One region of the Anaerostipes sp. Marseille-Q3525 genome, then DNA from elsewhere that is predicted to be linked to it. Evidence: predicted binding sites of a transcription regulator. Region 1 holds the regulator's gene; the other holds the start of a gene.
What was found. The regulator HrcA, encoded in region 1, represses chaperone genes, less so after heat shock. The targets are predictions, from matches to a motif close to TGTTAGCACTCNNNNNNNNNGAGTGCTAACA.
Positions count from the first base shown of each region.

Region 2: the regulator HrcA is predicted to act here: its motif matches at 3,299-3,329, upstream of KE503_RS07050 (Hsp20/alpha crystallin family protein).

Region 1 covers NZ_JAGTTT010000015.1:20,622-37,402, reverse strand. Annotated here, with positions in the region: gene KE503_RS08535 (glycyl-radical enzyme activating protein) at 1-720, opposite strand, end outside; gene KE503_RS08530 (fructose-6-phosphate aldolase) at 913-1,593, shown strand; gene KE503_RS08525 (DeoR/GlpR family DNA-binding transcription regulator) at 1,686-2,444, shown strand; gene KE503_RS08520 (hypothetical protein) at 2,541-2,843, opposite strand; gene hrcA (heat-inducible transcriptional repressor HrcA) at 3,006-4,040, shown strand; gene grpE (nucleotide exchange factor GrpE) at 4,015-4,626, shown strand; gene dnaK (molecular chaperone DnaK) at 4,677-6,536, shown strand; gene dnaJ (molecular chaperone DnaJ) at 6,561-7,721, shown strand; gene KE503_RS08495 (Cof-type HAD-IIB family hydrolase) at 7,836-8,645, opposite strand; gene KE503_RS08490 (hypothetical protein) at 8,966-9,244, shown strand; gene KE503_RS08485 (ATP-binding protein) at 9,504-10,223, shown strand; gene prmA (50S ribosomal protein L11 methyltransferase) at 10,395-11,354, shown strand; gene KE503_RS08475 (16S rRNA (uracil(1498)-N(3))-methyltransferase) at 11,358-12,095, shown strand; gene KE503_RS08470 (cysteine desulfurase family protein) at 12,109-13,251, shown strand; gene thiI (tRNA uracil 4-sulfurtransferase ThiI) at 13,281-14,459, shown strand; gene KE503_RS08460 (HPr family phosphocarrier protein) at 14,443-14,676, opposite strand; gene mtaB (tRNA (N(6)-L-threonylcarbamoyladenosine(37)-C(2))-methylthiotransferase MtaB) at 14,752-16,074, shown strand; gene KE503_RS08450 (IreB family regulatory phosphoprotein) at 16,159-16,413, shown strand; gene ruvX (Holliday junction resolvase RuvX) at 16,427-16,781, shown strand, end outside.
Region 2 covers NZ_JAGTTT010000011.1:50,016-66,796, reverse strand. Annotated here, with positions in the region: gene fucO (lactaldehyde reductase) at 1-728, opposite strand, end outside; gene KE503_RS07060 (TetR/AcrR family transcriptional regulator C-terminal domain-containing protein) at 865-1,413, opposite strand; gene KE503_RS07055 (DnaJ C-terminal domain-containing protein) at 1,569-2,585, opposite strand; gene KE503_RS07050 (Hsp20/alpha crystallin family protein) at 2,665-3,108, opposite strand; gene KE503_RS07045 (dicarboxylate/amino acid:cation symporter) at 3,492-4,724, opposite strand; gene KE503_RS07040 (GGDEF domain-containing protein) at 4,883-6,793, opposite strand; gene KE503_RS07035 (DUF1294 domain-containing protein) at 6,991-7,263, opposite strand; gene KE503_RS07030 (acyl-CoA dehydratase activase) at 7,498-9,156, opposite strand; gene KE503_RS07025 (2-hydroxyacyl-CoA dehydratase subunit D) at 9,149-10,435, opposite strand; gene KE503_RS07020 (MATE family efflux transporter) at 10,598-11,965, shown strand; gene KE503_RS07015 (MerR family transcriptional regulator) at 12,082-12,477, opposite strand; gene KE503_RS07010 (putative ABC transporter permease) at 12,648-13,532, shown strand; gene KE503_RS07005 (chloride channel protein) at 13,741-14,937, opposite strand; gene KE503_RS07000 (sortase) at 15,051-15,461, opposite strand; gene KE503_RS06995 (V-type ATP synthase subunit D) at 15,760-16,380, opposite strand; gene KE503_RS06990 (V-type ATP synthase subunit B) at 16,396-16,781, opposite strand, start outside.

The DNA of each region.
Region 1 (16,781 bases):
AGCGATCCCTTTTGCGTCATCCAAAGAATCATTGAAATCAGGAATCACAGGGATTCGAGGAAGAACTTCAATTCCTTGAGAGATCGCCCATGCTAAATTTTCAATGATCTGTTCGTTATGGACATGGGTTCCTTCATAATGTTTATTACTGTCATAGTGTTTCACGTCAAATAAAAGCAAGTCAAACATCGGAGATAATTCTCTAAAAATCTCTTCCTTGATATATCCAGTCGTCTCAATCGCAGTATGAATCTTATGTTCTTTTAATTTTGCAAGCAATGCTTTTACAAAATCTGGCTGAACCATTCCTTCGCCACCAGAGATTGTCACACCACCGCCAGATTCTTCATAGAAATCAATATCTTGAAGACAGACTTTGATAACTTCCTCTACATCTTTTGTTTCTCCTTCATAACTTAAGGCCTTTGCAGGACAGTTTTTTACACATTGAAGGCATCCAATGCATTTTGATGGGTCAACGTTTACATAGCCGTCATCTCCCATAGAAATTGCATGATTTGGACAGACATGAGTGCAAGTACCACAATGAGCACATTTTTCTCTGTCATATAAAATCTGAACTTGACTTAACTGTGATTCTGGATTTGCACACCATTTACAACGCAGTGGACAGCCTTTCAGGAAAACAGTTGTACGGATTCCTGGACCATCGTGAATGCTGAATTTTTGTATATTAAAAACAATACCATTTGTTTGCATGATAATTAAATTTCTCCTTTCATTTTCTATGATATATTCTAGCATAGAAGTTGCGAACTGTAAATATAATGCTTACAAATGAAAGGAATATAATGAATAAATGAAAATAAATATTGACATATTCGAAAAATATGGTAAGATAGAAGTATCAAAAAACGAAATATATAATAAGACTTAGGAGGAGTTTTTATCATGGAATTTATTTTAGATACAGTGAATCTTGAAGAAATCAAAGATGGTGTAGACCATATGCCAATTGCTGGAGTAACAAGCAATCCATCAATCGTTAAAAAGACATCACCAGAAGATTTCTTTGGACATATGAGAAAAGTTCGTGAGATCATTGGAAAAGAAAGAAGCCTTCATGTACAGGTTATTTCATTAGATGCTGAGACGATCGTTAAGGAAGCTCATAGAATCTTAGAAGAGATCGATGATCAGGTATATATCAAAGTTCCTGTTTCATATGAAGGATTAAAAGCAATCAAGATCTTAAAATCAGAAAGAGTTAATGTAACAGCAACAGCAGTTTATGATCTGATGCAGGCATACTTTGCCTTAGCAGCAGGAGCTGATTATATTGCACCATATGTAAATCGTATCGGAAATCTTGGAGCAGATCCTATGGAATTGATCAGCAACCTGCAGGACCGCATTGAAGATGATGGATATGACTGCAAGATCGTAGCAGCATCATTCAAAGGCGTTGAACAAGTGAAGAATGCATTTAACTATGGAGCAGAAGCAATCACAGCACCATATGCAGTATTAAAACAGGTATTTGCAAATCCTAATATTGACAAAGCAGTTACAGACTTCAACAATGACTGGTACGCAGTTTATGGAGAAGGAAAAGGAATCTGCGACCTATAATATAAATAAAGAAGATTTTATGATATACTGATTAGGAAAGAGCCGCAAGACGGCTCTTTCCTAATATATAGGGCAAGAAAGGAAAAAGTTTTATGACAGATAGACAGACGAAAATTCTTGAAATTGTAAATCAAAAAAAGAAAGTAGAAGTTGCAACATTATCAAAGATGCTTGAAGTATCTCAGGTAACGATTCGAAAAGATTTAGATGCATTGGAAGAGCTTAATTTTTTAACAAGAGAACATGGTTATGCAACAATGAAGAATATGTCAGATATTAGTAATCGTATGGCTTTTTGTTATGAAACAAAGCAGCGGATCGCAGCCAAAGCAAGCGAGATCGTATCAGATGGAGAAACGATCATGGTAGAATCAGGTTCAAGCTGTGCACTGCTTGTAAAACAACTTTCTGAAACGAAAAAAGATATTACGGTGATCACAAATTCATCATACATCGCACGATTTATCAGAGAATCTGAGGGTGGAGTTACAAAGGTTATTGTTCTTGGAGGAGAATACCAGAAAGAAGCAGAAGTTATGGTTGGACCATTAGTAAAAACCTGTGCAGAAGCTTTTTATGTAGATAAACTGTTTATGGGAACAGATGGATATATTCCTGGAATAGGATTTACTAGTGGGGATATGTTAAGAGTAGAAGCTGCCAAGAGTATGATGGGCTCTGCAAGGAATTCGATTATTCTGACAGATTCTAGTAAGTTTTCAGAACATGGAGTTGTCATGCAGTCAAGATTTAAGGATATTGATATGGTATTTACCGATGACCAGATTCCATCAGAAGCAAAAGAAGTGTTGGAGCAAAATGGTATTACGGTAGAGATTGTACCAAGATAGATATATTAATAAGAAAAAAGAGATAAAATCATACAAAAACCCGGAACATAGATTAAGGATCAGATGTTTCGGGTTTTCTTTTATAATTAAAGAATATCAGGGTATATGTAAATCCAATTTTTCTAAAATATAAGAGGTATAAGGATCAACTTCATTTATCTGAGAAAAAACAGATTGTATTTGTTTGGTTTCTTTGGTATGCAGTGATTTTGAACAAGCAACGATAAAAAATAAGAATAAAATAGAAAATCCAATTCTTAATTTTAAAAAGGACCAGTAAGTAGGAGTTTGATCTTTCTGATTATTTAAATATCTGTGAAAATCATGGTTAGAATTTAATCTTTGGTAAGTATTATTAAGCCGTGTTTGTTCTATATTAAAGTTCATATTTTTATGCATGAAAAGTACCTCCTTTTGTACATTCTATTCAAAGAAGAAAAAAATTGAACAAATTTTCAAAAAAAGTAAAAGAAAAGGTTGACATTAAAATGCGAAAGTGCTACTTTAAATATAGATGTTAGCACTCGACATAAATGAGTGCTAATAACAGGAGGCGAAGATATGGAGTTAAATGATCGTAAGAAGTTAATATTGAAAGCGATTATCGCCAATTACCTTGAAACCGGTGAGCCGGTAGGATCAAGAACCATTGCAAAACATCCGGATTTAAATCTAAGCTCTGCGACGATTCGTAATGAGATGGCAGATCTGGAAGATATGGGATTTATCTTACAGCCTCACACATCCGCAGGAAGAATTCCTTCCGATGCAGGATATCGTTTTTATGTAGACCAGCTGATGAGTGAGCGTGACAATGAGCACGAAGAGAAACAGGCATTGATTCAGAGAGTTGATAAGATGGAAGTCTTATTAAAGCAGGTTGCCAATGTATTAGCAAGTAGCACGAATTATGCAACGATGGTTTCTTCTCCACATTATCAGAATGTGACATTAAAGTTTGTACAGCTGTCTCAGGTAGACCATGAACATCTGCTTGCAGTAATCGTCACACAAGGCAATATCGTAAAGAACAAGATGGTCCAAGTCGAAGAACCGCTTTCTAATGAAGATGTTCTGAAGTTGAATGTGTTACTTAATACATTTTTACAAGGACTATCCTTACAAGATATCAATCTCGCACTGATTCAGACGATGAGAGATCAGGCAGGAATTAGACAGGATGTGTTAGAACGGATTCTTGAAGAGATCGCCAAAGCGATCCATGATGCAGATCATATGGAAATCTACACAGGAGGAGCAACCAATATCTTAAAATATCCGGAACTTGGAAATCCGGATACAGCAACAGAGCTTCTTGATACGTTAGTAGAGAAGAAAGCCTTGACACAGTTGGTTGATTCAACACTGGAATCAGATTCCGATAATCACACAGGAATTCAGGTTTATATTGGAGAAGAATCTCCAGTTAAGAATATGAAGGATTGCAGTATCGTAACTGCAACCTATGAACTTGCAGAAGGTGGTACAGGTACTGTTGGTATCATCGGACCAAAGAGAATGGATTACAAAAAAGTCGTTAAGACTTTAAAGAACCTCACTGAGGAATTAGATGATATTTTTAAAGACAAATCTTAAGAAAGGAAGTGATGTGATGAGTAAGAAAAACGAAAACATCAACGAAGAAGTAAAGAATGCAGAAGAGACTGCTGAAGATATAAAAGATACAGAGACAAAGGAGGAAACTTCCAAAGAAACAAAGGAAGCAACCGCTGATGACAAGATCGCAGAATTAGAAGCGTCCGTAGCAGACTGGAAAGACAAATACCAGAGACTGATGGCAGAATTTGAGAACGCAAGAAAGCGTACAGCGAAAGAAGCCACACAGCGTTATGATATGGGAGCGATGGGAGTTTTAGAAAAACTTCTGCCAGTCATTGATAACTTCGAGAGAGGCTTAGAAGCCGTATCTGAAGATGAGAAAGATTCCGCATTCGTTAAAGGAATCGAACAGATCTACAAACAGTTTACAGCTGTGATGGAGGATCTGGGAGTAACACCAATGGATGCACAAGGAAAAGAATTTGATGCAAATCTTCACAATGCAGTGATGCATGTCGAAGATGATGATCTCGGTGAGAACATTGTTGCAGAAGAATTACAGAAAGGTTACATGTACAAAGAAAATGTATTACGCCACAGTATGGTAAAAGTAGCTAACTAATATTTATATTATATATAGAAATAAGAAGAAATCTTAGGAGGACATAGATCATGGGTAAAATTATTGGTATTGACTTAGGAACAACAAACAGTTGTGTAGCAGTTATGGAAGGTGGAAAACCAACCGTTATTACAAATGCAGAAGGTATGAGAACAACACCATCTGTAGTAGCATTTACAAAAACAGGAGAACGTGTGATCGGTGAACCTGCAAAACGTCAGGCAGTTACAAATGCCGAAAAAACAATCGCTTCTATCAAACGTCATATGGGAACAGATTACAAAGTTCAGATCGATGATAAAGCATATTCTCCACAGGAAATTTCAGCAATGATCTTACAGAAATTAAAATCAGATGCTGAAAACTACTTAGGAGAGAAAGTAACAGAAGCAGTTATCACTGTTCCAGCTTATTTCAACGATGCTCAGCGTCAGGCAACAAAAGATGCTGGTAAGATCGCAGGACTTGAAGTAAAACGTATCATCAACGAACCAACAGCAGCAGCATTGTCTTATGGACTTGATAACGAAGAAGAACAGAAAATCATGGTATACGACTTAGGTGGTGGTACATTTGATGTATCTATCATCGAGATCGGTGATGGTGTCATCGAAGTATTATCAACAGCTGGAGATAACAAATTAGGTGGAGATGACTTTGATAATGTTATCACACAGTATATGTTAGATGAATTCAAGAAACAGGAAGGTGTTGACTTATCAACAGATAAGATGGCAATGCAAAGATTAAAAGAAGCAGCAGAGAAAGCTAAGAAAGAATTATCTTCTGCAACAACAACAAATATCAACCTGCCATTCATCACAGCAACAGCTGAAGGACCAAAACATTTTGATATGAATCTTACAAGAGCAAAATTCGATGAATTAACAGCTCATTTAGTAGAAAGAACAGCAGGACCTGTAAATTCTGCATTAAATGATGCTGGAATGACAGCTTCTGAATTAAGCAAAGTATTATTAGTTGGTGGTTCTACACGTATCCCAGCCGTACAGAGTAAAGTACAGCAGTTAACAGGAAAAGAACCATTTAAGGGAATCAACCCAGACGAATGTGTAGCAATCGGTGCATCTATCCAGGGTGGTAAATTAGCTGGAGATGCTGGTGCCGGTGATGTACTTCTTCTTGATGTTACACCATTATCACTGTCTATCGAGACAATGGGTGGAGTTGCAACACGTCTGATCGAAAGAAATACAACAATCCCTACAAAGAAGAGCCAGATCTTCTCAACAGCAGAAGATAACCAGAGTGCTGTAGATATCAACGTTGTACAGGGTGAAAGACAGTTCGCTAGAGATAACAAGTCTTTAGGAAGATTCAGATTAGATGGTATCGCACCTGCAAGACGTGGAGTGCCTCAGATCGAAGTAACATTCGACATCGATGCAAACGGTATTGTAAATGTATCTGCAAAAGACTTAGGAACAGGAAAAGAACAGCATATCACGATTACAGCTGGATCTAACATGTCTGACGAAGATATCGATAAAGCTGTAAAAGAAGCTGCTGAATTCGAAGCTGCAGATAAGAAACGTAAAGAAGCAATTGATGCAAGAAACGAAGCTGATTCTATCGTATTCCAGACAGAGAAAGCATTAGAAGAAGCGGGAGACAAAGTAGATGCTACAGAAAAAGCAGCAGTAGAAGCTGACTTAAAAGAATTAAAAGATCTTGTAGAATCTACAAAAGATCAGGAAATGACAGATGCTCAGGTTGAAGATCTGAAAGCTAAGAAAGACAAACTGATGACAAGTGCTCAGAATTTATTTACTAAGATGTATGAAGCAGCAGCACAGGCTCAGCAGGGAGCTCAGGGAGCAGCAGATGCTGGAGCTAATCAGGGAGCAGCAAATGATGATGTTGTAGATGGTGACTACAAAGAAGTATAATTTTAAAGAGAAGGTAGACTAAAAATGGCGGAAAAAAGAGATTACTATGAGGTGTTGGGAATTGACCGCAATGCCTCAGCATCAGAAATAAAAAAAGCCTACCGAAAACTCGCCAAGAAATATCATCCAGATACGAATCCTGGAGATAAAGAAGCAGAAGCCAAATTTAAAGAAGTAACAGAAGCTTATGAAATATTAAGCGACTCTGAAAAGAAAGCGCAGTATGACCAATATGGTCATGCTGCCTTTGAGCAGGGTGCTGGTGGATTTAATGGCGGCGGATTTGGCGGTTTTGACTTCGGTGGTGATATGGGAGATATCTTTGGAGATATTTTCGGCGGTATGTTCGGTGGAGGAAGCCGTGGCGGGGCCAGACAGGCAAACCGTCCAACACAGGGAGCACATGTTCGCGCAAGAATCCATGTAACATTTGAAGAAGCAGTATTTGGTACATCAAAGAAGATAGAAATTACATTAAAAGATGAATGTACTACATGTCATGGAACCGGTGCAAAACCAGGAACCAATCCAGAGACATGTCCAAAATGTCAGGGACGTGGTCAGGTCGTATTTACACAGCAGTCCATGTTCGGAACTGTTCAGAATGTTCAGACATGCCCAGATTGTCATGGATCAGGTAAGATCATTCGAGATAAGTGTCCAGATTGCCATGGAACAGGTTATATAAGCAACCGTAAGACAATTGAAGTCACAGTACCAGCAGGTATTGACAATGGACAGAGTATCCGTATCCGTGGAAAAGGAGAACCAGGTACAAATGGGGGACCAAGAGGAGATCTGTTAGTAGAAGTAATCGTAGAACGTCATCCAAAATTCCAACGCCAGGATACAACCATCTACTCTACAGAACCAATTTCCTTTACACAGGCAGCTCTTGGTGGTAAGATTCAGATTCCAACTGTGGATGGACCATATGAATATACCATCAAACCAGGAACTCAGACAGACACCAGAATCCGCTTAAAAGGAAAAGGTGTGCCAATGGTACGTAACAAGAATGTACGAGGAGATCACTATGTAACACTCGTAGTTCAGGTACCAGAACATTTGAATGGAGAGCAGAGAGCAGCTCTTCAGAAATTCCAGGAAGCAATGGGTGAAGTTCCTAAGAAGGAAGAAACTCATAAAGAACATAAAGGATTCTTTGGAAAACATAAAAAATAATCAAAATTAATGAATTGAAAAGTTCTATAAAAAAGCGATGAGAGAATTAATCTTTCATCGCTTTTTGTCATAATATATTTTATAAAATTTAAGAGATCAGGTCTTTTATGACTTTTATGAAAAGATCAGATGATTTAGAGTGTGAACGATTCCATTTTCGTTATTAGTAAGTGTAACTTCATCGGCACATTCTTTTAATTCATCACAGGCATTACCCATTGCAACACCATGACCGGCCAGCTTGATCATTTCAAGGTCATTTTTTGCATCACCAAAAGCAATGATCTGATCAGAATGGATTCCAAGTTTTTCACAAACCTTTAAAAGCCCGGTTGCCTTACTTGTACCATGAGGGACTGCTTCAATATAAAAGTCAGCACTCTGTACAAAATCAAGAATTCCTTCATAAGGTTTCCCAATCACTTTAAAGACATCTGGAAGTTTCTCAGGTTCAATCGCAGTAAGAATCTTAATTAATGGGAAATCCAGACAATCGATCAAAGAAGGAACCTCTACACAGTTCATAGAGTCATTTAAAGCTTCTTCACGGACACGGTAAGCATTTTTATCTGTTACATATAAAACATTTCCATCATCGATCATTGGAATAACTGGAAAATTTCCAAGATATTTTAAAACTTCAACAGCAAGCTCATGAGGAATTGCATTTTCATATAGAGTCTCGTGATTTGTAGTATCAACAACTTTTCCGCCATTGTAGGAAACAAGCATACCATGATATTTTTGGAGATTAAGAGCATCTCTGGCATGAAAAAGACCGGGAAGAGGACGGCCGGAAGAAATTGCAACTCGAATTCCCATTTCTTGAGCTTTGATCAGTGCCTGGATCGTTGCTGGGGAAATTGCAGGTTCATCATTGTAAAGAGTTCCATCAAGATCTACAGCGATTAATTTATAATTCATAACATAATCCTTTCTTTAGTTAACACCATGACAATATTGATGCATGATATCATAAAACAACTTTAAATATTATAACTGGAATTAACGAGTGTTGTAAAGTGGTAAAATATATCATTATATGTATACAACATACAGTATAAAAATACTAATAGAAATTAAAAATAAATTTATAAATAATAAATTAAGAGAAAATTTATAAAAATGTAATGATTTTGCAACAAAATATGTATACAAAAGGCATATAATGTCCATGATCCATTCAAGAAGATCTTTGTGATCAGACAAAGATCTTAGGCACGGTATGTGGAAAGGAGAACATTATGTTAATGAGAATGAAAGAAAATTATTATATAAAAAAATGTTGTGGAGATTTTGTGTTATTAAAAAGAAGAAAGAATCAAGAAAAATGTAAAAAAGTATTGGAAAGAGTCGGTGTATATGGTACTCTTAAAGAGACGAAAGAAGCAATCATCAAAGAGATGATCAAAGACGAAGTCAATCATCGTAAGACGGAACCACTTTATAAATTGATTCCCTTAATGCGACAGATGTATGACAGATTTTATGAAGAGAATATGGAGTGTTGTTTCGTTGGATAGTCAGGAAGAACATGTCTTTGTTGGCATTTTCGAATAATAAACAACAGAGAAAGCAGAAGGTTTATGGAGTGCCTTCTGCTTTTTCGTGTTTTTCCAGCAAGAAGATTTTGTCCTCTATAGGTAAAAAGGATGCCATAAAGAAAAATGATAAATATTTTGAAAAAATAAAAAACGTTGTAAAAACAACAGACTTTCTTCGAAGCATCGATTATACTGACGATACAGTAAAGGATAAAAAGTCAAGAAAAGGAGAATAGAAATGATTCGTAGAATTATTGAAATTGATGAAGATAAATGCAATGGATGTGGGCTTTGTGCTGATGCATGCCACGAAGATGCAATCGGAATGGTTGATGGAAAAGCGAAGTTATTAAGAGATGATTATTGTGATGGCTTAGGAGATTGTCTGCCAAATTGTCCAACCGGAGCGATCAGTTTTGTAGAGCGTGAGGCAGCTGCATATGACAGAGAAGCAGTCGAAGCCAATATGAAGAAAAAAGCCCAAATGGCAGCAAAAGATAAAGAAGAAAAGCCAGTATTCCATGGATGTCCAGGAACAAGGATGAAGATGATAAATCATAAGGAAGAAGTACAGACAGAGCAGTCAGTACATGCATCTTCCCAGTTATCCCAATGGCCAGTTCAGATTAAATTAGTACCAGTCAATGCACCATATTTTAAAGATGCCAATCTTTTGATTGCAGCAGACTGTACAGCTTATGCTTATGGAAATTTCCATCAGGAATTTATCAAAAACAGAGTGACACTAATTGGATGTCCAAAACTTGACGAAGGAGATTACAGTGAGAAATTGACACAGATCATTGCTAATAATGATATTAAGAGTGTAACGATCGTAAGAATGGAAGTTCCTTGCTGTGGAGGACTTGAAAATGCAGCTAAGAAGGCAATTCAGGATTCTGGGAAATTCCTTCCATGGCAGGTGCATACAATTTCCATTGATGGACAGATTTTATAGTCATAGAATTATCAAAGAAATTAATAAAAACAATAGGAAAAAGAGAATTCTAATAAAGAGGGGATTCTCTTTTTCTTGTATTCCATGCTTTTCTATGATACACTAATTAATTGATATGTTATGAATACGAAATAGAAAAATAAGATAGAAAAAGAAAGGAAACACAGTGTCATGGGATGGAATAAAATTACAATTGATACATTGACATCAGCGGAAGACATGATTAGTTATGAACTTACAGAACTTGGTGCAACAGGTGTGGAAGTTGAAGATCATGTGTCATTGACAGAAGAAGAGATGAAAGTTATGTATGTGGATCTTCTGCCAGACGATATTGCACCAGATGATGGGAAAGCAAAGATCAGTTGCTATTTTGATGAGAATGAGAACTTAGAACACATCACAATGCAGATTCAGGCAATGCTTGAAAGACTTCGTGGATTTATGGACATCGGAGCTGGAACAATTTCATTTGATAAGACAAAAGAAGAAGACTGGGTAAATAACTGGAAGAAATTTTTCAAACCAATCCGCTTAGATGAACAGATCGTGATCAAACCAACATGGGAGACATTAGAAGATCAGACAGAAGATACGATCGTAGTTGAGATCGATCCAGGAACAGCATTTGGAACTGGGTCTCATGAAACAACAAAGCTTTGTATTGAAGGAATGAAACCATACATTAAAGAAGATACAAAGATTTTAGACGTTGGATGCGGAAGCGGAATTTTATCAATTATCGGATTAAAACTTGGAGCCGGACATGCGGTTCTTACAGATATCGATCCACATGCGATTTCAGCTTCAGAAGAAAACTTTGAAGTAAACCATATCAGTAAAGATCAGTTTGAAGTTTATCAGGGAAATGTATTAGATGATAAAGAATTTGCAGAATCCTTGGGATCAAAATGTTATCCAGTTGTTGTAGCAAATATTTTAGCAGACGTTATCTCTCCGCTGATTGAGATCGTAGATCAGTTTCTGGCAGAAGACGGAGTATTTGTTATTTCTGGTATCATTGATACAAAAGAAAAAGAAATTGCTGACAAATTAAATGCATATGGTTTTGATGTCATTGAAACAAGAAGAATGAAAGACTGGGTTTCTATGACAGCGAAGATGAGGTAAGAGATGTACCGATTTTTTATAAAAGAAGAACAGATTCATGATGGAATGATTGAGATCATGGGAAGTGATGTAAATCATATTAAGAACGTTCTCCGTATGAAAACAGGAGATAAGGTTTATTTAAGCAATGGATCCGATTTGGAATATGAATGCAGCCTTAGTGAATGGACACAAGATTCGATTCTTGCAAAGATTGAAGATGTCCATGGAATGGAAACAGAACTTCCAGCAAAGATTACGCTGTATCAGGGACTTCCAAAAGGTGATAAGATGGAGATGATCATCCAGAAAGCCATAGAATTGGGCGTGACAGAGATTGTTCCAACTGCTATGAAACGCTGTGTTGTAAAACTTGATGCCAAGAAAGCGGCAAAGAAAGTAAGCAGGTGGAATACGATTGCACTAAGTGCGGCCAAACAGGCAAAACGTGGAATTATTCCAGAAGTTCGTGAGGTAAGAAGCTTTAAAGAAATTTTAGAGGAAGTAAAAGATATTGAATTGATGCTTGTTCCATATGAAGAAGCAAAAGGAATGCAGGAATCCAAAGAGCTGATCAACAAGGCAAAAGGGAAGAAGTCTATCGGAATCATTATCGGGCCAGAAGGTGGATTTGAAAAAGAAGAGATTGAACAGCTCAAAGCCGTAGGCGGCAAAACAATGAGCCTTGGAAAGCGTATCTTAAGAACTGAGACAGCAGGAATGACAGTTTTATCTATTTTAATGTTTACAATAGAAGAATAGAGGAGAAAGTGACATGATTTATTTTGATAATGCAGCGACAACCTGCGTATTTCCAGAAGTTGTAGAAGCAATGCAGGACGCAATGCAGGTCACGTATGGAAATCCATCTGCGAAACATATGAAAGGTATTGAAGCAGAGAATAAAGTAAAAGCTGCACAAGAATTAATTGCCAAAACATTAAGAGCAAAACCAAAAGAGATTTTATTTACCTCTGGAGGAACAGAATCAAATAATACAGCAATCATCGGAACAGCGATGGCCAATCGTCGCAAAGGGAAGCATATCATTACAACAAAGGTAGAACATGCATCTGTATATGAACCAATGTATCATCTGGAAGAAGAGGGATATGAAGTGACATATTTAGATGTTGATGCAGAAGGAATCGTTGATCTTAAGCAGTTAGAAGAAAGCATTAGAGAAGATACGATTCTTGTATCCTGTATGATGGTTAATAATGAAATTGGGGCAATTGAACCAATTGAAGAGATCGCGAAGATCATCAAAGCAAAGAATCCGAATACGATCTTCCATGTGGATGCGATTCAGGCATACGGAAAACTCCCGATTATTCCAAAGAATATGGGGATCGATTTATTATCCACAAGCGGTCATAAGATTCATGGACCAAAAGGAATCGGATTTTTATATATCAAAGAAGGAACAAAGATTTCTCCAATTATTTTTGGAGGTGGACAGCAGAAAGGAATGCGTTCTGGAACTGAAAATGTACCGGGAATTGTAGGATTAGCTGTTGCATGTGAGAAAATGATTGGTAAAAAATATGAGAATGCTGAAAAGATCCGAGAAGTCAAAGAATACTTTCAGGAGAGGATCAAAGAGATTGAGGATATCAAGGATAATTCAGGGAAAGCACCACACGTAGCAAGTATCAGTTTTAAAAAATTAAGAAGTGAAGTTTTGTTGCATGCTTTAGAAGACAGAGAAATTTATGTATCCTCAGGATCTGCATGTTCATCTAACAAGAAACAGGCAGTCAGCGGAACATTAAACGCAATCGCATTAAGTGATGAATTTAAAGATGGAACACTTCGATTTAGTTTTTCCATTGAGAATACAAAAGAAGAAGTTGATCAAACGATCGAGGCATTAAAAGAATTAGTTCCAATGCTTCGAAGATTTGTAAGAAAATAAAGTCATAAAAGAAAATAAAGGAGAACAATATGAAAGTAACCGCATTTTTGATCAAATACGGTGAGATTGCCATCAAAGGTAAGAACCGTTATATGTTTGAAGACGCATTAATGAAACAGATCCGTCATGCAATGGCACCAGTCGGGGATTTTAAAGTAAGAAAAGAATCCGGACGTATGTTTGTTGAAGCACAGGATGATTTTGATTACGACGAAGCAGTTGAAGCATTACAGAGAGTCTTCGGTATTGTTGGAATCTGTCCAATGGTCATTGAAGAAAATAAAGATATGGAACATTTGACAGAAACAGTCATCAAGTTTATTGATGAGCAGTATCCAGTCAAAGATTTTACTTTTAAAGTTCATGCAAGAAGAGGAGACAAACAGTTCCCGCTTGACTCCATGGCAATCAACATGGAAATCGGAGGACAGTTATTAGACGCATTCGAGGGAATCAAAGTAGATGTGCACCATCCACAGGTTATGGTAAATATCGAGGTGAGAAAATATATCTATATTTATTCTCAGGAGATCAAAGGACCAGGTGGAATGCCAGTTGGAACTAATGGAAAGGCAATGTTATTGTTATCCGGAGGAATCGACAGTCCTGTTGCTGGATATATGATCGCAAAACGTGGAGTACACATTGATGCAACATATTTCCATGCACCACCATATACAAGTGAGAGAGCAAAACAGAAAGTTGTAGATCTTGCAAAGATCGTAGCAAAATATGCGGGACCGATCAATCTACATGTTGTAAACTTTACAGACATTCAGTTAGCAATTTATGAGAAATGTCCGCATGAAGAATTAACGATCATCATGAGAAGATATATGATGAAGATTGCAGAACATTTTGCAAATGAAGGTGGAAGCCTCGCTTTGATCACAGGTGAGAGCATTGGACAGGTAGCAAGCCAGACAATTCATAACTTAGCAATTACAAATGAAGTATGTAACATGCCAGTATTTAGACCATGTATTGGTATGGATAAGCAGGAAATCGTTGATATTGCAGAAAAGATCGGAACATTTGAGACATCTATTCAGCCATTTGAAGACTGCTGTACGATTTTTGTCGCAAAACATCCGGTTACAAAAGGAAACTTAAAGAGAATTAAGAAATCAGAAGAACATCTTGATGATGTGATTGATGATTTAATGAAAAAAGCCATTGATTCTACAGAAATCATTCATGTAAAATAAATGGCTTAAGCTGATCAAGTATGTCATCAGTCTCATCCGAATCAATCGAAAGCGTTAAAGACTTAGAAAGATTGAGACTTAACATACTCATCAGTGATTTTGCATCCACGACATAATCATTGGCAACGATTTCAAAAGTGCCAGAATGATTGTTCAGGATATCGACAAATGAGTATAGCTCTTTGATGGAATTCAGTTTGATCAATGTATCATACATGGGATAATACTCCTTCCAATTAACAAGGATAGTGTACTCGCATTTGCCGAAAAAGTCAACTAAGAAAGGAATTGTATGAATTTACAAGGAAAAAGAGCAGCTATTGTAACACTTGGCTGTAAGGTAAATCAATATGAAACAGATGCCATGTATGGAATGCTTAAAGAAGCAGGGGTTACGATGGTTGATTCGAAAGAGGCAGCAGATATTTACATTGTAAATACATGTTCCGTAACAAATATGGCGGAACGCAAATCAAGACAGATGCTTCATCGTGCTAAAAAGAAGAATCCAGATGTTGTAGTAGTAGCTGTTGGCTGCTATGCACAGGTTGGAAAAGATGAATTATCAAAAGATACTAATATTGACTTGATCGTTGGGAATAATAAAAAGAAAGACCTGATTAAGATTTTAGAAGAACATATGGGAGAGATGGAATCTGTTGAAGAGTCCATCGAAGTCATTGATATTGCACAGGATCAGGAATATGAACCTTTATATGTAGAACAGTTAAAAGAACATACAAGAGCGTATATCAAAGTTCAAGATGGATGTAACCAGTTTTGTTCTTACTGTATTATTCCTTATGCAAGAGGAAGAGTGCGAAGCCGTAAGGTAGAAGATATCTTAGAAGAGATTGCGAATTTAACAAAACATGGGTGCCAGGAATTTGTTATTACAGGAATTCATGTAACTTCTTATGGAAAAGATCTTGGAGATATCACACTGATCGATCTGCTAGAAGAGATTGCACAAATTGATGGGGTCAAAAGAATCCGTCTGGGATCATTAGAACCTGGATTTATTACAAAAGACACATTAGATCGTCTTTCAAAGATTGAAAGTTTTTGCCCACATTTCCATCTTTCATTGCAGGGTGGATGTGACAGTGTGCTAAAAAGAATGAATCGTAAGTATACAACACAGGATATCAGAGAAAAATGCAAAGCAATCAGAGAACATTTTGAATATCCAGCACTTACAACAGATATTATCGTTGGTTTTCCAGGGGAGACAGATGAAGAATTTGAACAGACAAGAGAATTCTTAGAAGAGATCAATCTCTATGAGATGCACATATTTAAATATTCTATCCGTAAAGGAACACGTGCAGCAGATATGAAGCCACAGATCGATGATCAGATCAAAGCAAAACGCAGCAATATTTTACTGGAAATGTCAAAACAACATCAGAAAGCATTTGAGACAAAACAATTAGGAATGGTCAAAGAAGTGTTGATCGAGGAAAAAATGCACGGAAAAGATCATTATTATACGGGGCACACAAAAGAGTATATGAAAGTTGCACTTTACAGTGAAGAACCATTAGAAAATAAGATCATTAAAGTAAAATTACTACAAGTTTTAGATGATGGATATGTGCTGGCAAAGTGTTAAGTGAATGGAAAATTTTATGATTTCCATTGCTATTTCATACATTTTATATTAAAATGATAAATAAATGAAAGGGACGTGATAATTATGGATAATAATCGAACACAACATTTTTCGGTTGTAAAAGAAGAACTGGATGTACACATGATCTTAGAGCGTGTATACGAAGCACTGCAGGAGAAAGGATATAATCCTGTCAACCAGATGGTAGGATATATTATGTCTGGAGATCCAACATACATTACCAGTCATAACAATGCAAGAAGCATCATCAATAAAGTTGAACGTGATGACTTGATCGAGGCATTGCTTGAGAACTATATTGAGACAAGATTAAAGTAGAGACCGTGATATTATGAGAAGAATATTAGGGTTAGATTATGGGACAAAGACGGTCGGAGTAGCATTAAGTGATGAACTTCGCATTACTGCACAGCCGCTTGAGACGATTACAAGAAAAGATGCGAATAAGTTAAGAAAGACATATGCAAGAATTGAAGAATTTGTGAAAGAATATGATATTGAGAAGATCGTTTTAGGACTCCCAAAGAACATGAATAATACAGTAGGTGAACGCGGAGAAGATACTCTATCTTTCCGCGATGCCTTAGTGCGTCGTACAGGATTAGAAGTAATTCTATGGGACGAGCGCCTGACAACAGTAGCATCAGAGAAAGTGCTGATGGAGAGCGGCGTAAGACGCGAAAACC
Region 2 (16,781 bases), on a different contig from region 1:
GCCATTCCTTCTCTTCCTTCTGGTGTATTTTCAACTGCTCCTCTTAAGTTCTCAGAGATCAGTTCGATTGCTTTGATATGGAACATATCTGTCATTTCCCATGCTGCTTTTGTTGTGTATCCTTCGATCGCATGCGTTAATGCATCCATACCTGTTGCTGCTGTTAATCCTTTTGGCATAGAAGACATCATTTCTGGGTCGATCACTGCGATAACTGGAATGTCATGTGGATCTACGCATACGAATTTACGTTTCTTTTCTACATCTGTGATTACGTAGTTGATCGTTACTTCAGCTGCTGTTCCGGCTGTTGTTGGTACTGCGATGATTGGTACACAAGGCTTCTTAGTATCTGCAACTCCCTCCAAGCTTCTTACATCTTCAAATTCTGGATTGTTGATGATGATTCCGATAGCTTTTGCTGTATCCATGGAAGATCCACCACCGATTGCGATCAGATAGTCAGCCTCTGCTGCCTTAAATGCTGCAACTCCTGTCTGTACATTTTCGATCGTTGGGTTTGGTTTGATCTGTGAATATACTTCATAAGCAAGTCCTGCGTTATCTAAGACATCTGTTACTTTCTTTGTAACTCCGAATTTTACAAGATCTGGATCAGAACAGACAAACGCTTTTTTGAATCCACGTTTTGTTGCTTCTGTTGCGATCTCCTGAATTGCTCCTGCTCCGTGATATGATGTTTCATTTAATACGATACGATTTACCATTTTGTACACTCCTTTTTCCCTTGACAATTTTTTAACTATCTCTATTATAAAATTGTTTTTTCACGAAAACAAGTTACACATTTGGCAAAATGTAAAAAATGTTACACATTATCAAAAGTGTAACATTTTCTTATCTTTATATATCTTTAAATAAATCATAAAGTTTCGGTGGCATCGCTTCGATCAGCTGATCTGCCAGCTGTTCCGGTGACATCTTCATTCCTGTTGTCGCCCATTCTACAGTCATTGCAATCGACCCTCTGCAATACATTCTCAATAAGAATTCTAATTCCTCTGGAATTTTATCAGCGCCCTGTTTGTGAATGATATCACAATAAAACTGATAAATACACTGATAATCGTACTCCATCAGACAATTCTGACTTTCACTTGAAAATGCTGCAGCAAAAAATTGTCCTTCACCTTTGATGAATTCAAACTTCTTAATAAGACCTTCTCTCAACGTCAGACTGATACCCATCTGTTTAAATGACATCTGTGCCAACACATCAAAATACCAATTGATCAGATCATATTTGTCTTTAAAATGTCGGTAAAAAGTGGGACGAGTTACATCACACTGATCTACAATCTGTTTGACCGTGATCTTGTCTACTGGAGTATGTACCAGTAATTCTTTCATTCCATTTGCTAATTTATATTTCATCTTCTCTGATGCATCCATCTTATTCCCACCTTCTTTCGTATATGATTCTATTTTACCTTATTACTTATATTTACGAAAGACAAAAAGGCGATTATCTGTTTTTTCTGCATTTTTAAAATGCATTTCTTATCACAGATCATCGTCTTTTTATTTATTATCAAAAAACTTCATGCTTAATAAGCGGCTTTTCCTCTTCCACCACATAAACTATCAAATTCTTTTAATTTATTTTTTGCCTGCTGTGAAACATTTCTTGGAACTTGAATCTGAACTACTGCGTATTGATCTCCTTTCTGGGATGGATTCTTCATCAGTGGCATACCTTTGCCACGTAGTCTGATCTTAGATCCTGACTGAGTTCCTTCTTTGATCTTGCAAATAACATTTCCATATAATGTTTTGATCACAGCTTCTCCTCCACATACTGCGGTGCTAAACGGAACATTGATCGTTGTATACACATCATTTCCTTTTCGTTCAAATCCTGGTTTTTCACCAACGGTTACTTTCAGGAATAAATCTCCTGCTTCTCCACCGCCCATTCCTGGATTACCTTTTCCTCTTAAACGGACGCTTTTTCCAGTATCAATTCCGGCTGGAATGTGAACCTGCAGTGACTGGGTTACACCATTTTGATCCTGCAGATGAATGACTTTATCACAGCCAGTTACTGCTTCGTCAAAGCTGATGGAAATATCGGCATGAGCATCAGAACCTTTCTGTTTAAATGAACCACTTCTGAATCCACTGCCACCAAATCCACCAGAAGATCCAAAACCACCCTGATGGAAACTGCTTCGATGGAATCCTTTACTTCTGTTGCTACCTCCGAACATACTTCCGAAGATATCACTAAAGATATCATCACCATCTCCACCTTCAAAATGGAACTCCTGATATCCTCCATGATTTCCACCATAGTTCTGATAATTTTTATAAAATTCAGATTCTGCACCGGTTCCGTCAAAGGCAGCATGGCCATACTGATCGTACAGTTTTCGTTTCTCTGGATCACTTAAAATATTATAGGCATCCGTCACTTCTTTGAATTTCTGTTCTGCTGTTTTATCTCCAGGATTCATATCTGGGTGATATTTTTTTGCCAGTTTACGATAAGCCTTCTTGATGGCTTTCTCATCTGCAGTTTTGCTGATTCCAAGAACTTCATATAAATCACGTTTTGCTGCCATTTTGTTTCACCTTCTTTTCCTTTCTCTCCTCAGATATAAAGAATTCCCCGGGAATCTGATCATCCCGGGGAAAGTTCTTTTATCCTTCGATCGTGACGAATTTCTTTTCTTCCACTTTCTTCTCCGGAGCTTTCTTCGGAATATCCAGCATCAGAATACCATTCTCATATTTACCGTGGATATCTTTTTCTGTGATATCTTTGCCAACATAAAAGCTTCTGCTCATATTGCCTGCATAACGCTCACGGCGGATGTATTTACCTTCTTTGTCTTTCTCGTCTTTATCAAGTCCTTTGGCTGCACTGATCGTTAAATAACCATCTTTCAGTTCCGCTGTAATTTCATCTTTCTTGAATCCTGGAAGGTCGATCGCTACTTCGTAGTTACCGTCTTTTTCCTTCACATCTGTCTTCATCAGGTTCTTTGCGTGTTTACCATACAGTTCTTTATCAATATCTGGGAAAGAAAAATCCATCCAGTCGTCGTTAAATAAGTTTCCTCCAAAAATACTAGGCATCATCATCATAAGTCATCTCTCCTTTTTCTTTATAATAATGTTTTGGCGTGTCAGGTTTGGATTCCTGACACTTGCCTTTTATGTGAAGCGTATTGAGAAGTTCTCAATACGACTTGTTGTATCTTGTTGGGCCTTCGGTTCTTTGGCTTCTCTCTTAAGCCCTTCCCTCTTGCTCTAGTTGTAATATAACACCTATTATTAGCACTGTCAAGAGGTGAGTGCTAATTTTTTTAAAATTTTTTATTTCATAGGGGATTTCATCAAAATTTCCTATGAAATAAAAAATAATCGTCTGGAAAAACAGCATTAGAAAATTCTCTAGCTGTCTTTCCAGACGATCATTTATTTTTTATCATATACTGAAAAACTTCAGTTGACCAAGATACAAATTATAATTCCTTAGCTAATTTAGCTTCACGTCGCTTCTCTAAATTAGAAACAATAATACTACAACTAGCATCTCCAGTAATATTAACAGTAGTACGTCCCATATCAAAAATACGGTCAACTCCTGCAACTAACGCAATACCATCTACTGGAAGTCCTACAGATGTTAATACCATAGCCAGCATGACCATTCCAGCTCCTGGAACTCCTGCTGTTCCGATGGATGCTAAAGTTGCTGTTAAAATGACTGTTAACATCTGAGATAGCGTTAAGTTAATTCCGTAACAAGATGCAATGAAAATTGCACAAACGCCCTGATAAATGGCTGTTCCGTCCATATTGATCGTTGCTCCTAATGGAAGTACAAAAGATGCGATCTCACGATCTGATCCTAATTTTTCTACACATTCTAAGTTGATCGGAAGTGTTCCTACAGATGATGCACTGGAAAATGCGAACATGATTGCTGGTAACATTCCTTTGAAGAACTGTAATGGACTTAATCCACCCATTGTTTTGACTGCCATAGAGTAAACAACAACTGCATGTACGATATAGCAGATATATGCTGCTAATAATACCATTGCTAAAGATCCGATGATCATTGCTCCGTTTTCAGCGATTACTGGACATAATAAGCAAAATACACCGATTGGTGATAATTTTAAGATCATTTCCATACATTTCATGAAGACTGCATTCAGATCATTAAATGCTGTAACCAGACGATGGTTCTGTTCTTCTCCGATCAGGATGATTCCGAATCCAAGTAAAACCGCCATAACGATAACCTGTAACATATTGGCTTCAACCATTGGTGATACAAAGTTTGATGGGAAGATATTTACAAGTGTATCCATTAAAGATGTTGTTTCTCCCATTTTATAAGACAAGTTTGTTGTTGCGATAACTGGGAACATTCCTTTAAAAAGGTTTCCCCCGATCAGACCGATCGTGATCGCAAATGCTGTTGTACACATATAATATACAACTGTTTTTAATCCGATAGATCCAACCTTCTTGATATCACGCATAGAAATGATTCCACACATAATAGAGAATAATACGATTGGAACGACGATGAATTTTACAAGATTCAGGAAGATTGTTCCAAATGGTTTGATATACGTGTTTGCAAATGTTGCATGATTCTGCATCAGAAGTCCTGCTGCGATAGCTAAGACTAACGCAATGAAAATCTGCATTGCCAAAGACATTTTTTTCTTTTCTTTCATAGTATCTCTCTTTCTAAACTCAAAAATTTAATAGGCTCAAAAATAAGGCACTGCTCCATTGCAATGCCTTATTTTCTGCATTTTTCCTTGATGATTTTATCATAATCATCTTGTGAAATCAATATATTTATACTTGGAAAACATGATAAAACTTCTTTTTAACTTACTTTAAATGAAAGAAGATCATCTCTACTTAACGGTCTTGTATAATAATATCCTTGAATCAAGTCTACACCCCATTCTTCTAATAGTGCAACTTCTTTTTGTGTCTCTACACCTTCTGCAACAACTTTATGCCCAAGATTCTGCAAGATCGATACCATATTCTTGTATAATAATGCGATCTGCTGGTCTTCACAAATACCATCTAACATAGAATGATCAAGTTTCACTGTTGAAAATGGCAATTTCAAAATAGTATTCAAATTCGCATACCCTGATCCGAAATCGTCCAGACAGATTTCGATTCCAACTTCTCGAAAATCTGAAATTGTCTTGTATAATTCCTCACTGTACTCTGTTGCAACTGTTTCTGTCACTTCAAACTGAAACCAGCTGTATGGAAGTTCTAATTCATTGATGATCTTAAACAGTTCCTGACTATATCCAGTTTTCAACAACTCTAATGGTGAAAGATTGATCTTGATGCTTCCAATCTGTTTCATAAGTGCCGTATGACTCTTCATAAAGCGACAGATTCTTCGAAATTGCAGCTTTCCAAGTTCAATGATCTGTCCATTCTTCTCTGCAAGATTAATAAAGATATCTGGCGGGATCATTCCCAAGGTTGGATGTTTTAAACGACTTAATGCCTCCATTGTCACATAATGGCCATCTTTTACCGAATATAATGGCTGATAATATACTTCGAACAGATCATCCTCAATCGCAGTATTCATATATTTCTTCACACGCTGTTCATATAAGAATCCCTGTCTTGTTGTTTCGCTATTCTCTATCAACGTTGTCTTATCTGATTTTGGTTTTAACAAGATCAGATATTCAAGGTATGCCAACATCATATCATTGTCCACAAGCTCTTCAGCATCTGTTATTCCACAGATCGTTGCTGGAAAATCAATCATCTCATCTCCAATATCAAATGGTGTCTGAAACAACTCCATTACTTCTTGTTTTGTTTTTTCATAATCTGCTTGACTCATAGAAAAGATCAAAAACTGATTCCCATGAATTCGAAAAATATAATTTCCCTCTGTAATCTGATTTAATTCATCTGCAACATCGATCAGCAACTTGTCTCCTACACTGTTTCCATATAATTTATTCACTTGTTTTAACTTCCATATACTGATCTGTAATACATGGAATTTCTGTTCTCGTTTCATCTGTTCTGGAATCCACTGATTTAAATATCCTTTGGCAAATACGCCCGTTAGACTATCAACAACTGTCTGTGGATTATAAAGTGTCCAAAATATAATAAAAATACCAATGATCAGACCAAATTCCGTCAACAAATATTGTGAATAAACAGCCTCGATCGCTGTACATACGAATCCAACTACAACAAATTCCCAAACAGCACGAAGTTCATTTTTCCCATACTCATCTTGATGGAAAATGAAATTATACATTGCTATCACAACAAAAAAGAACGTATAGACATATATCATCAAATACCATGGCCCATATAAATATTCTCCATTTGTATTACAATAAAAAAACTGCCCATGAAAGATATTAAGGATCACAAGAGACTCCATAAAAATGACTGGAATCATACCAAGCATGATATTTCTTTTTTTCATCTTATGCTCACAATATCTCAAGATTTGTATCAACCCATAAAACACATATGGGATCAATACTTCCATCAGATATAAAAATGTCGTAACCCCAATGATCAGCGAATTATATGCTGGATTCCTCTTCTGGATCAACATACAGCTGACCAGATCTGAAATACTGCATAGCGCAGCTCCAACGATAAAGATCCAGAAAAGCTTTCCACTAATTCCTGTTAATTGTTTGTATCTTACAAAATGAACAAAAAGGATCAAGAGAAATATCAATCCTGCGATCAAAAAGTCCATATTATATTGAATCATTTCCCCCACTCTTTCTTCTCTTCTTGCTTTTTATGATAGTTTGTTCTGCAGTTTCTTTTTATGTTTCCTTCGGGTCAAATCTTGCATAACCAACAGACACATATGGCAGCCTTATATCTCCAATTCTAATATTCCCCTTGAAATTTTATGTTTTCCCCTATGTATTTTAGTATATCATTCTAAAAACAATTTTGGAATCATGATTTCAATATAAAATGTATGGCAAACATGATCTGTAATACGAAGATTCCAGGAATCCCTAATTTAAAATACCATTTTCTTGTCTTATGATGAAAGACTGTCATCCCGATCATGGCTCCTATCGAACCGCCGATCAGTGCTAAACCGATCAGTTTTTTCTCTCTGATGCGCCATTGTCTTGTCATCGCTCTCCATTTATCTAGGCCGTATAAGGCAAATGTTATAATATTTATAATGATCAGATATAAATGTATATATGCCGATTGCATTTGTAAGTCTCCTCTTTTGCTCTCACAACTTCTTCCACATGTTTCGCAACCGTCGTACAGCATCCTCCGACTGCACTTGCTCCTGCTTCATGTAGCTATATGCATATTCTTCGAAAGATAATGCAGACTGTTTTCCAAACCAGACTTGCCGTCTCACCGATTCGGTAGTATTCTTTCATCTATGATTCACTCTTTTCTCTCAAAGCTATTTTTCTTTACCATAGCATACTTTTGTTACTTCTGAACCATATCCATTGCAAATAAGGCTGCTCCAAGTGCCCCGCATAACTGAGCTTTATCACTGATCACAAGAGTTGTTCCAAGTTTTTCTTCCAGTGTCTTTACCAGACCTTTATTCTTAGATACACCACCTGTCATCATATAGCGTTCTTCTCCTCCAACTCGTTTTGCAAGAGCTGCTGTTTTGGATGCAACGGCTTTATTTAATCCGTGAACAATGTCATCGGTTTCTTTGTTCTGCGCGATCAAGGATACGACTTCTGATTCTGCAAATACCGTGCACATACTGGAGATTGTGATATCTTCTTTGTATGTAAGTCCTGCTTCACTCATCTGGTCCAGATCCATTTCCATTGTTCTTGCCATCATCTCTAAAAATCGTCCGGTTCCAGCTGCACATTTATCATTCATAACAAAGTTTGCAACCGCTCCATTTTCGTCAAGACGAATGACCTTGCTGTCCTGTCCACCGATATCAATGACCGTTCTCACTTCTGGATTTAAGAAATGTGCTCCTCTTGCATGGCATGTGATCTCTGTGATACTTTTATCTCCATCGGTGATTGCCGTTCTTCCATATCCTGTTGTTACCATAGCATCGATATCTTCTCTCTGAAGTTTTGCCTGTTTTAGGGCCTCTTCCAAAGCTCGTTCTGCTCCCATCGCTGCTCCAGCACCTGTTGGCAGAATGATTCCTGTCACGATTTCTCCATCTTTATTCAAAATAACAACGTCTGTACTTGTAGATCCGCTGTCGATTCCTGCAAAATATCCTTTTCCCATTTTCTTCTCACCACTTTCTAAATTGTCCATATTCATGCTTTCTGCAAATGCTTCTAATCTTGTCAGTAACTGTCCGCTGCTCTGCACTGTATAGTCTGACTCGATCTTTAATAATGGCACTGTAATGTTTTGTTTTACCTGTGCATACTCAAAACTGTAGAAATCACAAAATTTGACCGTATGGTAAATGATCCCTTTTAAGTTTGGATCATTATACAAACGTTTTCTTCCGCTGTTATCCATCATACGCATACAAGGTGTCTGTCCTAAAAGTTCTGCCGCATACCATTCCATTAATTCATTAAAATCATCTGTCTTTGGTGGCTTTACTTCACCGACGCTTCGGTTATTGACACAAGTATCATTCTCCACTGAATATGGCATGAATTCTTTGACCATTTCATATAATTCATTTCCCATTCTTGCCCCAAGAACACTGATATATGGTTCTTTCTGCTTTTCTGGTTCTTTAAATGCTTCAACAAATTTTTTTTGATCAAATTCAGATCCTTTGTAGGCTCCATAGGCTCTTGCAAGTCCTTTTAACTGTAAAACAGTTCGTTCCCTGCTGCATTCTCCGTCACAGTGCAGCATATCGATCATATATAAAAAATCAAGTTTTCCACTGTCTTCCAGAATATCATAGACACTTCGGATCGTATCACAGCAGTTTACTAAAACCAGTTCTTTTACTTTCCCAGTCATAACTGCTTCTAAGACAGCTTTTCCAAATCCACAGATATTTGGATGTGCGATCTGATCTGCGAGATCAAATCCTTCCGGCATCTGGTTTAAATTCTCACATTCCCCGCCAAATGCCTGCAATAATTCAATTGGTGTATATTTACAAACGTAATATGTCTTACTCATCTTGTCCACCTTCCATTTCTTCAGCTCCAAGCATCTCTAAAAATGCTCCTAGTCTTGTTGAAGTCTGTCCTTCTCCGCCGTGGCTTCGGTCACATCCATCTCCGTCTAATAACAGCATTGGAATTCCTGCTTCTTCAAACTTCTTCTTGGCAAGCTGTGCTGCTCCAAGTGTATGTTTACATCCCCAGTGTCCAAACCAGACAGCTCCATCTGCTTTCACATCTTTTGCATGGCGGATTCCGGCTTCAATTCTTCTTACCGCACTTCCATTTAATCCATGATAGACCATTCTTCTCGCCATCGCATCGTATGGATCTTCTGGATCAAAATCAGGTTCGAATGTACGACTTAACTCGCATCCTGCGATCTGTGCATTCTCATTAAATGCCAGTGCTTCCTGTACTGCACCTGACCAGAATGGGATCGTGTGCATCCAGTAGATCTTCTTTCCTTTTTTCTTTGGTGCTTTTTCGATATCTTTTAATAACTGATCCACATATTTCTCTTCTTCTTTTGTTCCCAACAAAATATTATTTGTCATTCCTGCAAAAAGCGGTGTGACAAGATCTGTTTTGATATCTTTATCTGCGGATTTTTTCTGACATTCAATGAACTTATCCATCGTACGTTTGCTTCGTCTCATTCGTTCTTTTAGTCCATCTTCTGTAATCGTCTTTCCAGTACATTTTTCTAAAAATACTTTCAGATCTCTGATCTGATCTGCGACATATTTGACGTTATCTTCATTTTGCTGCATTGGTACATCGATCGCAAATGCTGGTACATCATATAGTTTTGCTAATGTTTTGAATGTTAGCAGATTTGCATCGCAAGTAAGGTTTGTGTATACGATACATTTGGGCTTTGGAAGGATCTTCTTCTGTGCCGCTCCCAAAAATGTCTTATGATAGCTGCATAGTGTCTCTGAAATTCCTGTGTTCTCTGCCTGCTGTAAAAATGCTCGTTCTGCATTTGATGCGGAAAGATAGCAGGAAAATGCTTCTACATTATATGGATGTAATCCTGCTTCGTGTAAGATCTCACATGGTGTAAAGATACTGACGATCGCACATTCCTGAGGATTCTTAAGTGGCATCAGCATCGTGTTCATCATCAGATTTGCGAGATATCTATCTGCTGGCAGTAATCGTTTGTCTGGTGTAAATTTATATTTTAAGTTCTGAGCTTCCCATCCAAGTTTTAATAATACTCTTGCTCTGTCTGGATTTGTATTTGCCCATTTCTCGATATATTTTCCGTATGTCTCTATGATCTGCATATTTATTTCACGTCCTTTTTTTGTTCTAAAGAACTATATTACTTGTTATTTTTCAAAAAATCAACGATTAAATTTGGCACAATACATATATATGTATACATTTTACGGATTTTTGTGATAAAATGAATTTTTATGCTTAAGAAAGGATTTGGTAATTTTATTATGAATAATGATAAAGAATTTTTAGCAACGGAACCCATTGGGAAACTGCTTTTAAGACTGGCAATTCCGACTTTGGCCGCTCAGATGATCAATATGCTTTACAATATTATTGACCGTATTTATATTGGACATATTCCTGGAAGTGGCGCTTTAGCTCTGACTGGAGTTGGAGTTTGTATGCCGCTGATCATGATCATTTCGGCATTTGCCGCTCTTGTTGGAAATGGTGGTGCCCCTCGTGCTTCGATCTTGATGGGTAAGAAAGATCTTGATTCTGCGGAAAATATTCTTGGAAATTGTTTTACGATGCAGATCATTATCTCTGTGATCCTGACTTTGATCATGTTCTTTGGAAACCGTACATTTTTGATGGCATTTGGAGCTAGTGAAAATACGATCGAATATGCGGTTAGTTATATGAATATTTATTCACTTGGTACGATCTTTGTGCAGTTAACACTTGGAATGAATGCGTTTATCACGGCACAGGGATTTGCAAAGACTGGAATGTATTCTGTTTTGATCGGGGCTGTGATCAATATTATTCTAGATCCAATTTTTATCTTTGCATGCCATATGGGTGTTCGTGGTGCTGCACTGGCTACGATCATTTCTCAGGCTTGTTCTTGTATCTGGGTGTTGAGTTTCTTATTTGGGCCAAAATCTACACTTCGTATCAAGAAACAGCATATGCCTTTGAGTGCTCCGGTGATCCTGCCTTGTCTGGCTCTTGGGCTTTCCCTATTTATCATGCAGGCAAGTGAAAGCATTATCTCTGTATGTTTTAATTCTTCCTTATTAAAATATGGTGGAGATGTTGCAGTTGGTGCAATGACGATCCTTACAAGTGTCATGCAGTTTGCAATGCTTCCTCTTCAGGGACTTGGACAGGGTGCACAGCCAATCATGAGTTATAATTATGGTGCCAAAAATGCAGATCGTGTAAAGAGCACTTTCTTCCTTTTATTAAAGGCAAGTTTGACTTATTCTGTGATCTTATGGGTACTTGTCATGGTATTTCCTCAGGTATTTGCAGGTATCTTTACTTCCAATCCTGCATTAGTTGCATTTACCAAAAATGCACTTCGTGTTTATATGGCAGTCATGTTCATGTTCGGAATTCAGATTTCATGCCAGATGGCATTTAACTCTCTTGGAAAAGCAATTTCTTCTATTGTTGTTGCGGTTATGAGAAAGTTTGTGCTTTTGATTCCACTCATTTATATCATGCCACATATTTTCACAGCTGATCAGACAACGGCTGTTTACATGGCAGAACCAGTTGCTGATTTTATTGCGGTGACATTTACAGCAATCTTATTTTCTGTTCAATTTAAGAAAGCTTTGTCTGCAATCCGTGGACAGTAATTGGTCAAACATAGACTTTGAGTATATTAAATATTTTTCTGAATTTTGGTCATCTTTCGGACAGATAGAAATTTTCTATTTATACTCAATACACCTCTGTTTTTACAAGTTAAAATCTAATCATGACAATCTCCACTTTCATCCCAAACCAATACCCCAGTCTCCATGGCTTCTTCATACTTCGATATCTTATAAGCTAATCTCTCCACCGTACTTTCAATCTGTGCTTTTTGTTCTTTCAAAGCATTCATCTGCTCCTGCAATAACTCTAATCTTGCAGGAATCGTATTATCTCCTTCTTTATATAATTTTACATACTCGATCATAACCTCTATTGGAAGTCCTGCACTTCTCATACAAATGGCTAATTCTACCCATCCCAGGTCTGATTCCTGATAGTCTCTGATTCCATTTGGCCTTCTCGTTACTTTTGGGATCATTCCGACTCTTTCGTAATATCTTAAGGTATCTGCAGAGATATCATATTTTTCTGCTACTTCTTTAATCGTCATAGTATTGCTTGCTCCTTTCTACTTATTTCTGAGTTTATTTTAATCCTTGGAGCAGGGTTTAAGTCAAGATTTTTCTGATCTCCTCATGTATATCTGGTCTTTTATATGATAATTTGTTAAAATGATTTGGATACCACTTTTAATCTGAAAAGATTTAGAAGGAGATTTCTATGACTTATTATGATATTTTATTTAGTTTCTTTATCTATGGTTTTCTTGGTTGGTGTACCGAAGTTGCATATGCTGCTTTTAAACAACATTCTTTTGTAAACCGTGGATTCTTAAATGGTCCGATCTGTCCGATCTATGGGATTGGCGTGACCGTTGTCGTTGCTTTGTTGCAACCTTATGTTGGGAATCTGATCTTACTTTATATTACTTCTACCATTCTTGTTACATTTCTTGAATGGCTGACTGGATTTCTGCTTGAGAAGTTATTTCATCATAGATGGTGGGATTATTCTGAGCTGCCTTTGAATATTGGCGGTTATGTATGTCCTTTATTTTCTGCGATCTGGGGTGTCGCTTGTGTGTTGATCGTGAAGCTTATTTATCCTTTTACGGATAAACTGGTTTCATTTCTTCCAGTATGGTTTGGTAAATTCCTGCTTGTATTATTAATGATCACGATTTTCGTTGATGTTTGTATTACTGTTCAGGGTATTTTAAAGTTCAACAAACGTCTGGCTCTTATGGAGGATATTGCGAAAGAATTGCGTAATATTTCTGATCAGATCGGTGAGAATATTTATGACAGTATGATGGATGGCTTGGAAGCTCAGGATCGAATGAAAGCTCGTGCGGATGTTATTCGTGAGAAAGTAGATGAAGTGAAACAGGAAAATACTGAAGAAGTCAAAGCTCGTATGGATTCTATGAAGCAACGTGCATTTGAACTTCGCACTAGATATGAAAACATGGCAAAGCTTCCTACATTCACATCTCGTCGTATCTTGCGTGCATTCCCTAAGATGATGCCTCGTGAGCATGTAAGAGAATTTGGACAGTTGTGCCGGATCTTGAAGAAGCGAAGGGATGAATTGAAGAAAAAATAGCTGGATTTTAAAAGGAATTGCTTAGTTGTTTGCAGTTCCTTTTTGTACTGTCTTTACATATAATTTATTATTTATTGATAAGCTGATAGATAAGTATTCTTAGTATAAAAATATAATTTTGTTGAAAAATGTTACTTATATAGCGTGAAATATTTCATTAGGACATTATACGCACCCCAGTGGTTTGGATAACTGAAATTATTGAATATTATAATTTCTCCTGTGCATAAATAGACAAATCCCCATTCGCTCCATAAGCAATCGCACAAACGATCACAAATAGTACCATATTAGCTCCTCCAAATACTTCCAGTCCGATCATGATCGGTGCGATCAGTGTATTTGTGGCACTTCCAAAAACTGCTGCGTATCCTAATGCTGCACATAACATTGGTGGCAGTCCGAATAGTCCACCTAGAATTACTCCAAGAGATGTTCCGATTGAGAATAATGGTGTAACTTCTCCGCCCTGAAATCCAATTGCTAATGTAAAGATCGTAAATAGCAATTTTAGGATCCAGTCATACCCGTAGATCGTCTGTCCTGTAAATCCTGCTGAGATCAGGTTTGTTCCGAGTCCGCTGTATCTTGATCCATGAACAGCAAATAATAATACCGCCAATGGAATCGCCATAAATCCGATTCTCAAAAACTGATTCATAATCTTTTCACCCATAAATGCTTTTAATTTGCTTAGTGAGAATGAAAATAATCGTCCTGTCAGTCCAAAAATAATCCCAAGGCAGATCACAGCTGCAATCGTCTTTGTTCCTGACAGATTTACTGTATCTTTCATTACAACTGAAAACTTTTCCAATCCAAGACTATGTGATGTAAATGCTGCTGTATATGCGGATGCTAACGCTGGAAGTAACGCTTCATAATCCATTTTCCCTATGACAATCACTTCAATGGCAAAAAAAGTTGCACTTAGTGGTGTCTGAAACAGACCTCCGAATCCTGCTGCCATACCGATCACTAACATTAATCTTCCATTCTCTGGGAATTTGAATTTTCTTCCGATTGCATAAGATAATGTCGCTCCAATCTGGACAGCAACCCCTTCTCTTCCTGCACTTCCTCCGAATAAATGCGTCAACCATGTCCCGATCATTACCAATGGAATTAATAATAATGGGATAGCATCTGTTTTTTGCTGTCCAGCTTCAAAGACAAGTTTCATTCCTTTTAAGCTTGCTTTACTGAATGCATAATACATTGCCGTAATCACTAATCCGGCAATTGGCAGGAATGGAAGTAAGTATTGATAATGTATGGTTCTAAAATCAGAGATTGCGATCAGTACTCTTCCAAACAGGGCATCAATTGCTCCTACGATGATCCCCACGATCACTGCCATAATAAAATATTTCAACAACTGCAAAATATAGCTTTTCTTATCCATTTTTTATAAATTCCTTTCTTCTATAGAGTAAAATAAAAAGCTGATAACCCCTGTGTCCATTACACAGATGTCATCAGCTTATTTTGTTAAGATATCATATCTTTTTGATCGTGTCAATTTTCACCAGCCACTGCATTTGTAAGTGTACAACGCAGTGCCATTCTGTTTTGGCCACCATAGGTACAGGTAAATAGTGTCATATCCCATTTGCCTTTTTCCATTTGTTTTACATCGGTTCCTTTAATGATCTCTATATCAGAAACTTTGTATTCAAATCGATTCCCTTCTACATCAATAAACCAGATCTTGCTTCCGATGTCCAACGTCTTTAATCGACTGAAATGACTTCGGTAATTATGACCTGCAATGATGATATTTCTTTTGTAGACACTTCCTTTGTATCTTCCTGGTGCAATTTTTAATCCAGCCAGGCTCCAGTGTGACATTACTGGAAGCTGCAGTGATAATTCCGGTACTTCCAAAACTCCAATATACTTGATTCCATCGATCGTCTTTGTCTGCATTTTCCTTCTTTATCTTTTGCAAATAATATAACAGGGATATTTCCATATTTATACAAATAATTTAGTAACTCTTCTTTGGAGTACACTTTTTCAGAATCTCTCATTTTTCCTCCTTTGGCTCTCCAAATATAAAGCACCCCCGCTTGCTTTCTTTGTAAAAACGTTAACACAGGCTGTGTTACCTATACGTGATTTTTTGTTATTTTATGCCAAGATTGATAAATTTTTTTATTCTTTGTACTAATTATAGTACACACCCCCCAGTTTTTCACCCCTTAGTTTATTTATTTTATACATCTCATCCTTTCTGCTTCATCCTCTTAATAACCTTAAGCCTCGTAAATTCCTCCCTCTCCTTCTCTTCCAACTCATTTGAAATCTTATAAACAAACCCAGTATAAGTCGGAATCGTAATATTTTTCAGCGCATTCGCTCTCTTCTGTGTTTTCTTAATACTCGTCGCCAGCCGATAAGCTGCATTTTCGACCATCGACAATTTGATTGTCAGATCTTTCACTTGTCGAAACGCTTCTCTTGCAACATCAATTGACTCAAATGTCCCATCCATCGCATAAGTCAGCTGGTTTTCATGTGCATCATATTTTACATGTGGTATCTCCGTTCCCATGATGCTTCTGGTCTGAATCTGAATCGAATCCTCGATTGGAACCGTATAGGCAAGTTCTTCGACCTTACTAATCCCATGCTGGATATTTGCTCTCTGAAGACATGCATATGCTCTTGTAAATGTCGTATCGATCTCTTCCTGAATATCTTTTGCCTCATCGATCAGATCCATCAGCTCACGGATCAGAATATTCCTTTTTTTATCCATCAGATCATAGCCTTGTTTTGCTAATGCAAGCGAGTTCTTGGCTGCGATCAGATTTCCTTTGGTTGGGAATTCTCGTGGGTCCATAATCTCACCACCTTTTTAGCTTTCCTGCTTTTTCGGCAGGTATTTATCGATGATCTTCGTGTCGATTCGGTCTAATTCTTCCCTTGGCAGAATCTTTAATAATTCCCATCCAAGATCCAAAGTCTCAATCATAGAACGATTTTCTTCTGATCCCTGACCGATATATCGTTCTTCAAATTCCTTTCCGAATTCCAGATATTTTTTATCGATCGGTGATAATTCATCTTCACCGATGACAGAGGCTAAGTTCCTTGCCTCTCCCACCTTTGCATAGGCAGAAAATAACTGGTTTGCAAGATCCTGATGGTCTTCTCTTGTGTATCCTTCACCAATTCCATCTTTCATCAGACGGGAAAGTGACGGCAAGACACTGATTGGCGGATAAATAGACTGTCCATTTA